Regions from separate parts of the Achromobacter sp. SX5 genome, predicted to be linked through region 2. Evidence: riboswitches for the same ligand, from Rfam matches in the RefSeq annotation. Region 2 holds a riboswitch; the other holds the start of a gene.
The links. A riboswitch is a leader RNA that binds a small molecule or an ion and turns the genes downstream of it on or off. The one in region 2 is predicted to bind glycine.

Region 1 (5,800 bases), 1.2 Mb from region 2:
GGACAACGACGCGAATCCCGAGTCCTGGCCCATCGTCTTCACCAAGGTGCCCGAGTGCGTGGTGGGGCCGCGCGACGACGTGCTGCTGCCGGCCGGCGTCTCGTCGCAGATCGACTACGAGGCCGAGCTGGCGGTCGTGATCGGCAAGGGCGGCAAGAACATCCCGCGCGCCCGGGCGCTGGAGCACGTGTTCGGCTATACGGTCGTCAACGACGTCACCGCCCGCGACGTGCAGATGCGCCACCAGCAGTGGGACATGGGGAAATCGTTCGACACGTTCTGCCCCATGGGGCCGTGGATCGCCACCGCCGACGAATTCGACGGCACGCGCACGCGCGTGCGCTGCTGGGTCAACGGCGAGCTGCGCCAGGACGGACCCACGGAGAACATGATCTTCGACATTCCGTTCCTGATCGAAACGATTTCGCGCGGCATCACGCTGTATCCCGGCGACGTGATCGCGACGGGCACGCCCGCGGGCGTGGGCATGGGCATGCAGCCGCCGCGCTATCTGGCCGCCGGCGACGTGGTGCGCGTGGAGGTCGAGGGTCTGGGCGTCATCGAGAACACGTTTGTCGAGGAGCAAGCATGAGCACGAACTACGTCAACGGTCTGGCGGTGGAAATCGACGGCGAGGGGCCGGCGCTGTTGTGCATACACGGCCTGGGCGGCTCTTCCAACACCTGGACGCCGGTGATGGGCGCGTTCGAGGGCTTGCGCGTCATCCGTCCGGACCTGCCGGGCAGCGCGCGCTCGCCGCTGGGTTCGCAGCCCTTGTCCATCCAGACCTACGTGGACGCGCTGGCCGGCATGCTGGCGGAACTGAAGATCGATACGCTGCACATCGCCGCGCATTCCCTGGGCACCATCGTGGCCCAGCATTTCGCCGTGGCGCACCCCGGCCGGGTCAGGTCGCTGGCCCTGTTCGGGCCGCTGGCCGCGCCGCCCGACGCCGGACGCGCCGGCATCCGCGCGCGCGCCGAGCTGGCGCGCGGCGGCGACGCGGCCATGCAGGAGATCGCGGACGCCATCGTCAAGGGCGCGACCAGCGCCCGGACCAAGCAGGATCAGCCCGCGGTGCTGGCGCTGGTGCGCGAAAGCGTGATGCGCCAGCCGCCGGAAGGCTATGCGCAAAGCTGCGAGGCGCTGGCCGGCGCGCAGCCCGCCGCCGTGGAATCGCTGGACGTGCCGGCGCTGCTGGTGACCGGCGACCAGGACGGCGTGGCGCCGCCGGCCAACGTCGAGGCACTGGCCGGCCGCATCGCGGCAAGCCGTTACGTGGTGTTCGGCGATTGCGGACACTGGACGACCTATGAACAGCCCCAGGCCTGCGTGCAGGCCCTGCGGGAGTTCTACGCGGCGCAGCGTTAGCCGCTCTTTTCCTGGCGTTTCAACATAAGAAAGCCGGCCCGCGGCGCGGGCCGGAGGAGACTTGTCATGTCCAGAATTGCCATTACCAATGTCGCCATCTTCGATGGCAGCGGCGAAGCCGTGTTCAAGGGCGAGGTGCTGATCGACGGCGCGCGCATCGCCGAGGTCGCGCGCGCGCCGCGGCAGGTGAGCCGCGATGGCGCGCGCGTCATCGACGGCCGCGGCCGCTTCCTGATGCCCGGGATGACCGAGGCGCACACGCATTTCTCGTGGAACGACCAGCCCTCGCTCGCCGCCATCCAGTTCATGCCGCCGGAGGAACACATACTCTGGTGCGTGCGCGTGGCCAAGCGCTATCTGGAGATGGGCTGGACCTCGGCCGTCGGCGCGGCGGCCGCCAAGCCGCGCCTGGACGTGGTGCTGCGCAACGCGATCGACGCGGGGGAATGCCCCGGCCCCCGCTACCTGGCGGGCAGCCAGGAGATCACCACGATCGGCGCGCTGGGCGACAACACGCTGCCGCACATGCCGTTCGATGAACTCAGCTTCGGCAGCGTCTGCAGCGGCCCCGAAGAGATCCGGCGGTCGGCGCGCACCTTCATCAAGTACGGCGTCGACCACCTGAAGATCAATCTGTCGGGCGAGTACATCGCCGGGCTGCCGGCCGAAATGTCGCCATTCTCGGAAGAGGAGATCGCCATGCTGGCGGCCGAGGCCAAGCGTTTCGGCAAGCGCGTGGCGGCGCACGCGCGTTCGAGCGAATCGGTCAAGCAATGCGTGCGGCACGGCATCGAGATGATCTATCACGCCAGCTTCGCCGACGACGAGGCGCTCGACATGCTGGAAGCCAACAAGGACAGGCACTTCGTGGCGCCGGGCATCGGCTGGCTGGTTCGCACCGCCTTCCATGCTTCCGACTACGGCATCACGCCCGCCGCCGCCGAGCAGATGGGCTACAAGCGCGAACTGGAGATCGCCGCCGAATCGCTGCGCAAGATGCACCGGCGCGGCATACGCATCCTGCCTGGCGGAGACTACGGCTTCGCCTGGATGCCGCACGGAACCAACGCCTCCGATCTCCAGTATTTCGTGGATTATGTCGGCATGACGCCCACCGAGGCGCTGGTGTCGGCCACCCGGCTGGGCGGGGAGATCATGCAGCGGCCGCACGAGCTGGGCATGCTGCGTCCCGGCTATCTGGCGGACGTGGTCATGGTCGACGGCAATCCGCTGGAGGACCTGTCGCTGCTGATCGACCCGGACCGCATCAGCCTGGTGATGAAGGACGGGCGGATCTGCAAGAACGCCTGCCCGCCGGGCGCGGAAGGCGCGCCGCCGCGCGCCGTCGAGCAGGACAGCAGGGAAGCGGTCGCGGCGCATTGAGCGCCGCAGGGCTCAGGCCCGGCCCATGCCCGCCTGGACGCTGGCCGCCAGCATCTGGGCGGTCGCGGCCGACAGCGTCCATCCCAGGTGGCCGTGGCCGGTGTTGTAGAACACCCCCGGCCGCTTGCCGGGGCCGACCCTGGGCATCATGTTCGGCGTCATCGGGCGCAGCCCGCACCACGGCACCACGCGCGCGGTGCGCACGCCGGGGAAGTGGCGGCGGGTCCAGTCCACCAGCGGCTGCACGCGTTCGGCCCGGATGTCCAGGTTGAACCCGTTGAATTCCGCCGTGCCGGCCACGCGGAAGCGGTCGCCCAGGCGGCTGGTGACGATCTTGGCGGCCTCGTCCAGCAGGCTCACGCAGGGCGCGGCGGCGCGGCTGGCCTCGTCGTCCAGGTGCACGCTGATCGAATAGCCCTTGACCGGGTAGATGTTGAGCGAGTCTCCGAGCTGCCGCGCGAACTGGCGGCTGGCCGCGCCGGCGCAGATCACCACGGCGTCGGCCGATTCCTGGCGGGCCGGCAGCGCGCCTGCCGCCAGGTCCAGACGGTAGGCGCCGCCCTCGTGCGCGATGGCGGTGATGTCGGCGTCCTGCACGAACCGCACGCCGCGGCGCTGGCAGGCGCGGGCCAGGCCGCTGGTGAACTTGTGGATGTCGCCGGTGGCGTCCGACGGCGTGTAGAAGCCGGCGTGGCAGGCGGTCTGCAGGGCCGGCTCGATGCGGCGCGCTTCTTCCGCGGTTACCTCGTAGCGCTCCAGCCCGCCTTGCCGCAGCAGCGCGTTGGCGCGGCGCGCGGTGTCGAAGCTGGCCGCGTCGTGGTAGATGTGCAGGATGCCGCGGCGCTCCAGGTCGAAATCGATGCCTTCTTCTTCGGCCATGGCGTAAAGGTGCTGGCGCGCCTCGATGGCCAGGCGGGTGGTCTCGATGGTGTTCTGGCGATAGTTGCGGATCTGCCCGATGAACTGGGCCAGCCAGGAATACTTGTGCCAGCCCGGACGCGGATTGAGCAGCAGCGGGGCGTCGTGGCGGCCCAGCCAGCGCAGGCCTTTCATGATGGTGGACACGCTGTTCCAGACCTCGGCGTTGCTGGCCGACAGCTGGCCGCCGTTGGCGTAGGAAGTCTCCATGGCGGGGTAGCGCTGGCGGTCGTAGACGGTGACGTCGAATCCCAGCTTGTTCAGGGCATGGGCGGACGTGACGCCGGTGATGCCGGCGCCGATGATGGCGATGCGGGGCATGGTCGCTCCAAGGGTAGGGTGGCCGCGGCCACCCGGCCGCAGCACCCCATCTGTCTTGGTACCTGAGAGTTTCACGCGCCGCGCGGAGGGCGGCGGGTTCCCCTTCGGTGGGCGCGCGCGGCGCCGCTCTCCAGATTGTCTAGACCGCGCAGTCCTGGTTGCCTGAGAGTTTCCGGGGCGGTTGCTCCGTCGGCGCCTGCCGCGGCGGGCAGGTCTCTTCTGCGGGGTTTTGGATCGACGCGGGCAGAATAGCCAAAATCCGGCGGCGTGGGACCAGGGGTTAGTCCCAGTAGCCGTTCGTTTTGTCCCTGTTATATCGCCTGTTACCTCTCTGTTGAACTGTTCATTCCTGGTAAAGGCTTGAGGCGGGGGGATGCGCTATAACCGACGTTCACGCATCACATTGCCGCAAGCCGCCGGCTCGCGGACCCATACATGCCTCGTATCACCCGCCGTCCGTCCCTGATCCTGCTCGCCGCCCTGACGGGCGCCGTGGCCGGATGCTCCTCCCCCAAGCCCGCGTACGAGAAGGAGGACTTCACCCAGAACGACACCTACTCGCGCGGCGTCGCCGCCAGCAGCGTGGCCGCCTGCGACGCGGGCCGGCGGGCCTTGCTGAGCCAGGGCTATCTGATCGACCGCTTCGAGTCGGCGCGCGTGACCGGGCACAAGAATTTCCAGGCCGAGGACGGCCAGCATACGCAGATCAGCTTCAATATCGAATGCGCCGCCGATGGCGCGTCGAACGAGCGCTCGACGGTGTTCGCCACCGCGATGCAGGACCGCTATTCGATCAAGCGCACCGCCAATTCGGCCAGCGTGGGCGTGAGCGTGCTGGGCCAGGTGTCCATGCCGTTCGGCGCCAGCGACGATTCGCTGGTCAAGACCGCCAGCCAGACGGTGGCGCGGCCCCAGTTCTACGACGGATTTTTCCAGCTGTTGCAGCGCTTCCTGCCGGACGCGCAGGCCGCTTCGGCGCCGCAGCCGGCGCCGGCCGGACGCGGCAAGACGCCGCCCAAGCCCGCGCCGGCCGAGCCCGCGGTGTCGCCGGACGCGCCGGCCGACACCTTGAACCCGGCGGCCGCCAGTGATACGCCGGCCGCCAATGGCAAGGCCGCGCCCGCGGACAGCAAGGCGGCCGCGCCTTCGGACAGCAAGGCGGCGCCGGCGGGCAGCCCGCCGCCGGCAGGCGCCGACGCCGCCAAGTAAGGCCGCGCCGGGCCGCCGCTTTGCCGTAGCGCAAATTGCCGTTGCAAGCCGGTTCGCCGCGGCGCGCGCCTGCGGCGATAATGCCGGCCATGACATACCAATTCCTGAAAATGCTCCACGTGGCGGCCGTGGTCGCCTGGCTGGGCGGCTCGCTGTTCGTGTCGCTGTTCCTGCTGTCCTCGCAGCCCCAGGAAGGCGGCGAAGCCCCGAAAGAAAGCAGGATGCTCGGCGCGCTGCGCCGCTGGACCCTGTACGTGACCACGCCGGCCATGGTGCTGGCCTGGCTGGTCGGCCTGCACCTGGCCGTGACCTTCGGCTGGTTCATCATGAACTGGATCTGGGTGAAGATCGCCATCGCGCTGGCGCTGTCGGCGCTGCTGGGCGTCCAGAGCAAGGCCTTGCGCCGCATGGCCGGCGGCGGCGCGCAGCGTCCGCCGCTGATCGATTGGTACGCGCCGTTCACCGTGGTCGCGGCTTCCGCGATCGTCGCGCTGGTGGTCGTCAAGCCGTTCTGAACGTTTTCGGCGCGCCGCGCGCATATGCCGCGCGGCCATAACCAAACGCCCCGGCCATAAGCACCGAACGAAGTCTTCGTTCG
Region 2 (5,800 bases):
AGCCCGGGCTGGCGGCGCTGCGCCTGGCCGACGCGCCCGACAAGACCCTGCGCGCGCTGGCCCAGGACATCCACCAATGGACGCTGGTGCCCAGCGGTACGGCCGGCTACAAGAAGGCCGAAGTCATGCGCGGCGGCGTGGACACGCGCGGCCTGGACCAGAAATCCATGCAGGCCAAGGCCGTGCCCGGCCTTTATTTCATCGGCGAAACCGTGGACGTCACGGGCTGGCTGGGCGGCTACAACTTCCAGTGGGCCTGGGCCTCGGGCGTGGCCTGCGGGCGCGCGCTGTAGGACGGCGGCGCCGATAGCGCGCGGCTATGGCCGGGATGGAAATATCGGCGTTGCGGCGTTAAATAAAAATAAATATCATTTGTATTTCAAGGATTGAGTTCGCCCGTCCTATTTTGGGCGCGCCACCCACGGAGATACACATGGCCTACACACTGCCCCCCTTGCCGTACGCCTACGACGCGCTGGAGCCGCACATCGACGCGATGACGATGGAGATCCACTACAGCAAGCATCACCAGACCTACGTCAACAGCCTGAACGCCGCGCTGGAAGGGGCCGGCATCGCCGCCGACGAGCCGGTCGAAGCGCTGGTGGCGCGCCTGGAGCAGCTGCCCGAGGCCGTGCGCGGCGCGGTGCGCAACCACGGCGGCGGCCACGCCAACCACAGCCTGTTCTGGGCCGTGATGTCGCCGGCCGGCGGCGGCGCGCCCGACGGCGCGCTGGCCGCCGCCATCGCGTCCGAGCTGGGCGGCATGGACGCGTTCCGCGAGGCGTTCACCAAGGCCGCGCTGACCCGTTTCGGTAGCGGCTGGGCCTGGCTCTCGGTCACGCCCGAGGGCCGGCTGACGGTCGAGAGCAGCGCCAACCAGGACAGCCCGCTGATGCACGGCAATACGCCCATCCTGGGGCTGGACGTCTGGGAGCATGCCTATTACCTGAAGTACCAGAACCGCAGGCCGGAATACATCGCGGCCTTCTACAATGTCGTCAACTGGCCTGAAGTGGCGCGCCGCTACGCCGCGGCGCAGCGCTGAACGCGACTCTCTGAAGGAGGGCAGCGCCGTATGAATACCTTCAGCCGCCATCGTGTGCGGCCCGCCGCCACCAGCATCAGCGTCTGGACGCTGGCCGTGCTGGTTTCCTGCCTGGCCCTGCACCAGTTGTGGGCGTACCTGGACGTGCGCGCGCCGCACGTGGCCGACGCCTTGCTGGGCGGGCTGGTGGCGGCCGCCGCGACGGCGCTGGGCACCGTGCCCATCCTGTTCGCCCGCAGCATTCCGCAGAAACTGCAGGACAGCATGTTCGGCTTCGGCGCCGGCGTGATGCTGGCGGCCAGCGCCTTCTCACTGGTGGCGCCCGGCATCGCCGCGGCGCGCGGGCTGGGCTACGGCCCCTGGGGGGCAGGGCTTACGGTGGCGGGCGCCGTGCTGCTGGGGGCCGCGGTGCTGCTGCTCATGGACCGCACGCTGCCGCACGAGCATTTCATCAAGGGACGCGAAGGCATCGAGGCGCACCGGCTGCGCCGCACCTGGCTGTTCGTGTTCGCCATCACGCTGCACAACCTGCCCGAGGGCCTGGCCATCGGCGTGGGCTACGCCGGCAACGATCCCTTGCGCGGCACCGCGCTGGCCACCGGCATCGCGATCCAGGACATCCCCGAGGGGCTGGTGGTGGCCGTGGCGCTGCTGGCCGCGGGCTATCCGCGGGCCTTCGCGGCGGCGCTGGGCATGCTGTCGGGCATGGTCGAGCCCCTGGGCGCGGTGCTGGGCGCGGCCGTGGTCGGCTGGTCGGCGCCGATGCTGCCCTGGGGCCTGGGCTTCGCCGCCGGCGCCATGCTGTTCGTCATCAGCCACGAGATCATCCCCGAGTCGCACCGCAAGGGGCACGAGGTCTACGCCACCTGCGGGCTGATGCTGGGCTTCGTGCTGATGATGCTGCTGGATACCGCGTTGGGCTAGCACGGGCCGCGGTTCCCATTCCCTGCCGATGGCTTTCGTTGTATGCTTTCGCCGCTGTCACGCATGTTGCGGGAGAGAGCGGCCTGTCCATCCGGCCGCCGCCGAAGGCGCAATTCGCCCGGAATCGCTCAGGTAACCCATACCGCCCATGCTTGCCCCGTCCCGGTTTATCACCGCGTGGACACGGCAAAACAGTACTCTGGAGAGACCTGGCGCCGCCCCTGAAACAAGGGACATGTCGAGCAGCCCAGGCGCCGAAGGTGCAAACCCGCCTAGCGGGGCAACTCTCAGGCAAAAGGACAGAGGGGCGGAAGATTCAGCCGTAGTGCAGGGCGCAGCCCGCCTGGCACCACCGGCATTCCGTAACCCTGGCAACCAAGCCGCCCCGGAGTTTCCGCGCATGTCCGCAACCCTCAAACGCACCCCGCTAGCCGAAGAACACGTCGCCGCCGGCGCCCGAATGGTCGATTTCGGCGGCTGGGACATGCCGCTGGCCTACGGCTCGCAACTGGAAGAGCACCACGCCGTGCGCCAGGACGCGGGCATGTTCGACGTCTCGCACATGCTGAACGTGGACATTGCCGGCCCGGACGCATTCGCCTTCCTGCAGCGCCTGGTCGCCAACGACGTGGCCAAGCTGACCGTGCCCGGCAAGGCGCTGTACAGCTGCATGCTGAACCCGCAGGGCGGCGTGATCGACGATCTCATCATCTATTTCTTCGCCGCCGACGAATGGCGTGTGGTGGTCAACGCCGGCACCGCCGACAAGGACATCGCCTGGATGCAGCGCGTCAAGCAGGCCGGCGGTTTCGACGTGGCCATCACGGCCCGCCGCGACCTCGCCATGGTGGCCGTGCAGGGCCCCAACGCCCGCGCCAAGGTGTGGGCCGCGCGCCCGGCCTGGCAGGCCGCCACCGAGCCGCTGACCCCGTTCGTGGCCGCCGTGGTCGGCGATGACACGCTGGTGGCCCGCACCGGCTACACCGGCGAGGACGGCTTCGAAATCGTGCTGCCCGCCACCGAAGTGGTGCAGTTGTGGCGCGACCTGGCCGCCCAGGGCGTGCGTCCCTGCGGCCTGGGCGCGCGCGATACGCTGCGCCTGGAAGCCGGCATGAACCTCTACGGCCAGGACATGGACGAACTGATCCAGCCGAACCAGGCCGGCCTGACCTGGACGGTGTCGCTGAAGGACGCCGAGCGCCGCTTCATCGGCCGCGAGGCGCTGGAACAGTTCGCCACCCCGGCCGCCTTCCTCGGCCTGAAGCTGCAGGAACGCGGCGTCATGCGCGCGCACATGGCCGTGCGCACCAAGGACGGCATGGGCGAGCTGACCAGCGGCACCATGTCGCCCACGCTGGGCGTGTCCATCGGTTTCGCCCGCCTGCCGCAGAGCGTCAAGCCCGGCGACACGGTCGAGGTCGACATCCGCGGCAAATGGGTGCCCGCCCTGGCCTGCAAATTGCCCTTCGTGCGTAACGGCAAGGCCGTCGAACACTCGTAAACTCGAAGCTTCGCGCGGGACGCCATGGCCGCCCGCGCGAGGCGCGCAACACCATTCATCTACCCGTATTCCCAGGAGCTCCCATGAGTCTGCCCACCGATCGCAAGTACACCGAGTCCCATGAATGGGTCAAAGCCGAGGGCGACGTGTTCGTCGTCGGCATCACCGATACCGCCCAGGACCAGCTGGGCGACCTGGTTTTCGTCGGCGACGTGAAGGTCGGCGCCCAGCTGAAGGCCGGCGAGACCGCCGGCGTGGTCGAGTCGGTCAAGGCCGCCTCCGACATCTACGCGCCCGTGGCCGGCGAAATCGTCGCGTTCAACGAAGAACTCGAAAACAACCCCAACCTGATCAACGAATCCGCCTTCACCGCCTGGATCTTCAAGATCAAGCCGGTCAACGCCGCCGACGCCGACAAGCTGCTGGACGCCGCCGGCTACGAAGCCGTCGCCAACGGCTAAGCCGGTTCTTGCGCGGGCGGTCCGTCCGCCCGCGCAAGCCGCCATCGCGTCCGTCCCCGCCATCCCGAGATCTCCCCCCATGTCGCGCGCCCTAGACACCCATACCGACTTCATTCCCCGCCACATCGGCCCTTCCGACGCCGACCAGGCCGCCATGCTCGCCGTCATCGGCAGCCCCAGCCTGGACGCCCTGATCGACGAAGTCGTGCCGCCCAAGATCCGCAGCCAGGCCCCGCTGGCGCTGCCGCAGTCGCGCAGCGAAACCGACGTGCTGGCCGAGCTCAAGCAGATCGCCGGCCGCAACCAGGTCTACCGCAGCTACATCGGCCAGGGGTACTACGGCACCCACACGCCCAACGTGGTGCTGCGCAACATCCTCGAAAATCCCGCCTGGTACACGGCCTACACGCCGTACCAGCCCGAAATCTCGCAGGGCCGCCTTGAAGCCCTGCTGAACTACCAGACCATGGTCGCCGACCTGACCGGGCTGGACATCTCCAACGCCTCGTTGCTGGACGAAGGCACGGCCGCGGCCGAAGCCATGACGCTGGCGCGCCGCAGCGCCAAGTCCAAGAGCCAGGTATTCTTCGTCTCGCGCCATGTGCACCCCCAGACCCTCGAAGTCGTGCGCACGCGCGCCGAGGGCCTGGACATCGAACTGGCCGTGGGCGACGAGGCCGAAGGCCTGCCCGAGTGCTTCGGCGTGCTGCTGCAGTACCCGCACAGCACCGGCTCGGTGGCCGACTACCGCAAGCTGGCCGAGGCCGCGCACGCGCAGGGCGCGATCGTGGCCGTGGCCACCGACCTGCTGGCGCTGGCCCTGCTGGCCGCGCCGGGCGAGTGGGGCGCGGACATCGCCATCGGTTCGGCCCAGCGCTTCGGCGTGCCGTTCGGTTTCGGCGGCCCGCATGCCGGCTTCATGGCCTGCAAGGACGCCTTCAAGCGCAACATGGCCGGCCGCCTGGTCGGCGTGTCCAAGGACGCGCAGGGCAACCCGGCGATGCGCCTGGCGCTGCAGACGCGCGAACAGCACATCCGCCGCGAGAAAGCCACTTCCAACATCTGCACCGCGCAGGTGCTGCTGGCCGTGATGGCCGGCATGTACGCCGTCTGGCACGGCCCGGCCGGCATCCGCCGCATCGCCGAGCGCGTGCAGCGCAGCACCGCCATCCTGCGCGCCGAGCTCGTCAAGCTGGGCGTGAAGGTCGCCAACGACACCTTCTTCGACACGCTGCTGCTCGAAACCGGCGCGGCCACGCCCGCCATCGTGACGGCGGCCGACTGCGCCCGCATCAACCTGCGCCGCGTCGACGGCGCGCGCCTGGCCGTGTCGCTGGATGAAACCGTGACCGCCGCCGACCTGCAGGCGCTGGTCAACGTCTTCGCCGCCGGCCTGCAGCGCGACGACGTCGAACTCGACCTCGACGCGCTGGACGCGGCCGCCGCCGGCGGCATTCCGGCCGGCCTGGCGCGCGAAAGCGCGATCCTGGCGCATCCGGTGTTCTCCAGCGTGCAGTCCGAGACCGACATGCTGCGCTATCTGCGCAAGCTGGCCGACAAGGACCTGGCCCTGGACCGCACCATGATCCCGCTGGGTTCGTGCACCATGAAGCTCAACGCCACGGCCGAGATGATCCCCATCACCTGGCCCGAATTCGCGCTGATCCATCCGTTCGCGCCCGCCGAGCAGAGCAAGGGTTACGTCGACCTGATCGACCGCCTGTCGGCCGCGCTGTGCGAAATCACCGGCTACGACAACATCAGCCTGCAGCCGAACTCCGGCGCGCAGGGCGAATACGCCGGCCTGCTGGCGATCCGCGGCTACCACCAGGCCAACGGCCAGCACCAGCGCAACATCTGCCTGAT

Region 1: linked by a shared signal. The riboswitch ahead of AC1M14_RS09445 (D-amino acid dehydrogenase) and the one ahead of gcvT (glycine cleavage system aminomethyltransferase GcvT) in region 2 are both predicted to bind glycine.

The regions. Positions count from the first base shown of each region.
Region 1 covers NZ_CM160041.1:2,000,458-2,006,257, forward strand. Annotated here, with positions in the region: gene AC1M14_RS09430 (fumarylacetoacetate hydrolase family protein) at 1-592, shown strand, start outside; gene AC1M14_RS09435 (alpha/beta fold hydrolase) at 589-1,371, shown strand; gene AC1M14_RS09440 (metal-dependent hydrolase family protein) at 1,438-2,754, shown strand; gene AC1M14_RS09445 (D-amino acid dehydrogenase) at 2,767-3,993, opposite strand; glycine riboswitch at 4,040-4,131, opposite strand; glycine riboswitch at 4,133-4,225, opposite strand; gene AC1M14_RS09450 (DUF2242 domain-containing protein) at 4,429-5,202, shown strand; gene AC1M14_RS09455 (CopD family protein) at 5,292-5,717, shown strand.
Region 2 covers NZ_CM160041.1:831,906-837,705, forward strand. Annotated here, with positions in the region: gene AC1M14_RS03845 (BaiN/RdsA family NAD(P)/FAD-dependent oxidoreductase) at 1-293, shown strand, start outside; gene AC1M14_RS03850 (superoxide dismutase) at 434-1,048, shown strand; gene AC1M14_RS03855 (ZIP family metal transporter) at 1,079-1,972, shown strand; glycine riboswitch at 2,032-2,127, shown strand; glycine riboswitch at 2,162-2,285, shown strand; gene gcvT (glycine cleavage system aminomethyltransferase GcvT) at 2,373-3,473, shown strand; gene gcvH (glycine cleavage system protein GcvH) at 3,557-3,934, shown strand; gene gcvP (aminomethyl-transferring glycine dehydrogenase) at 4,014-5,800, shown strand, end outside.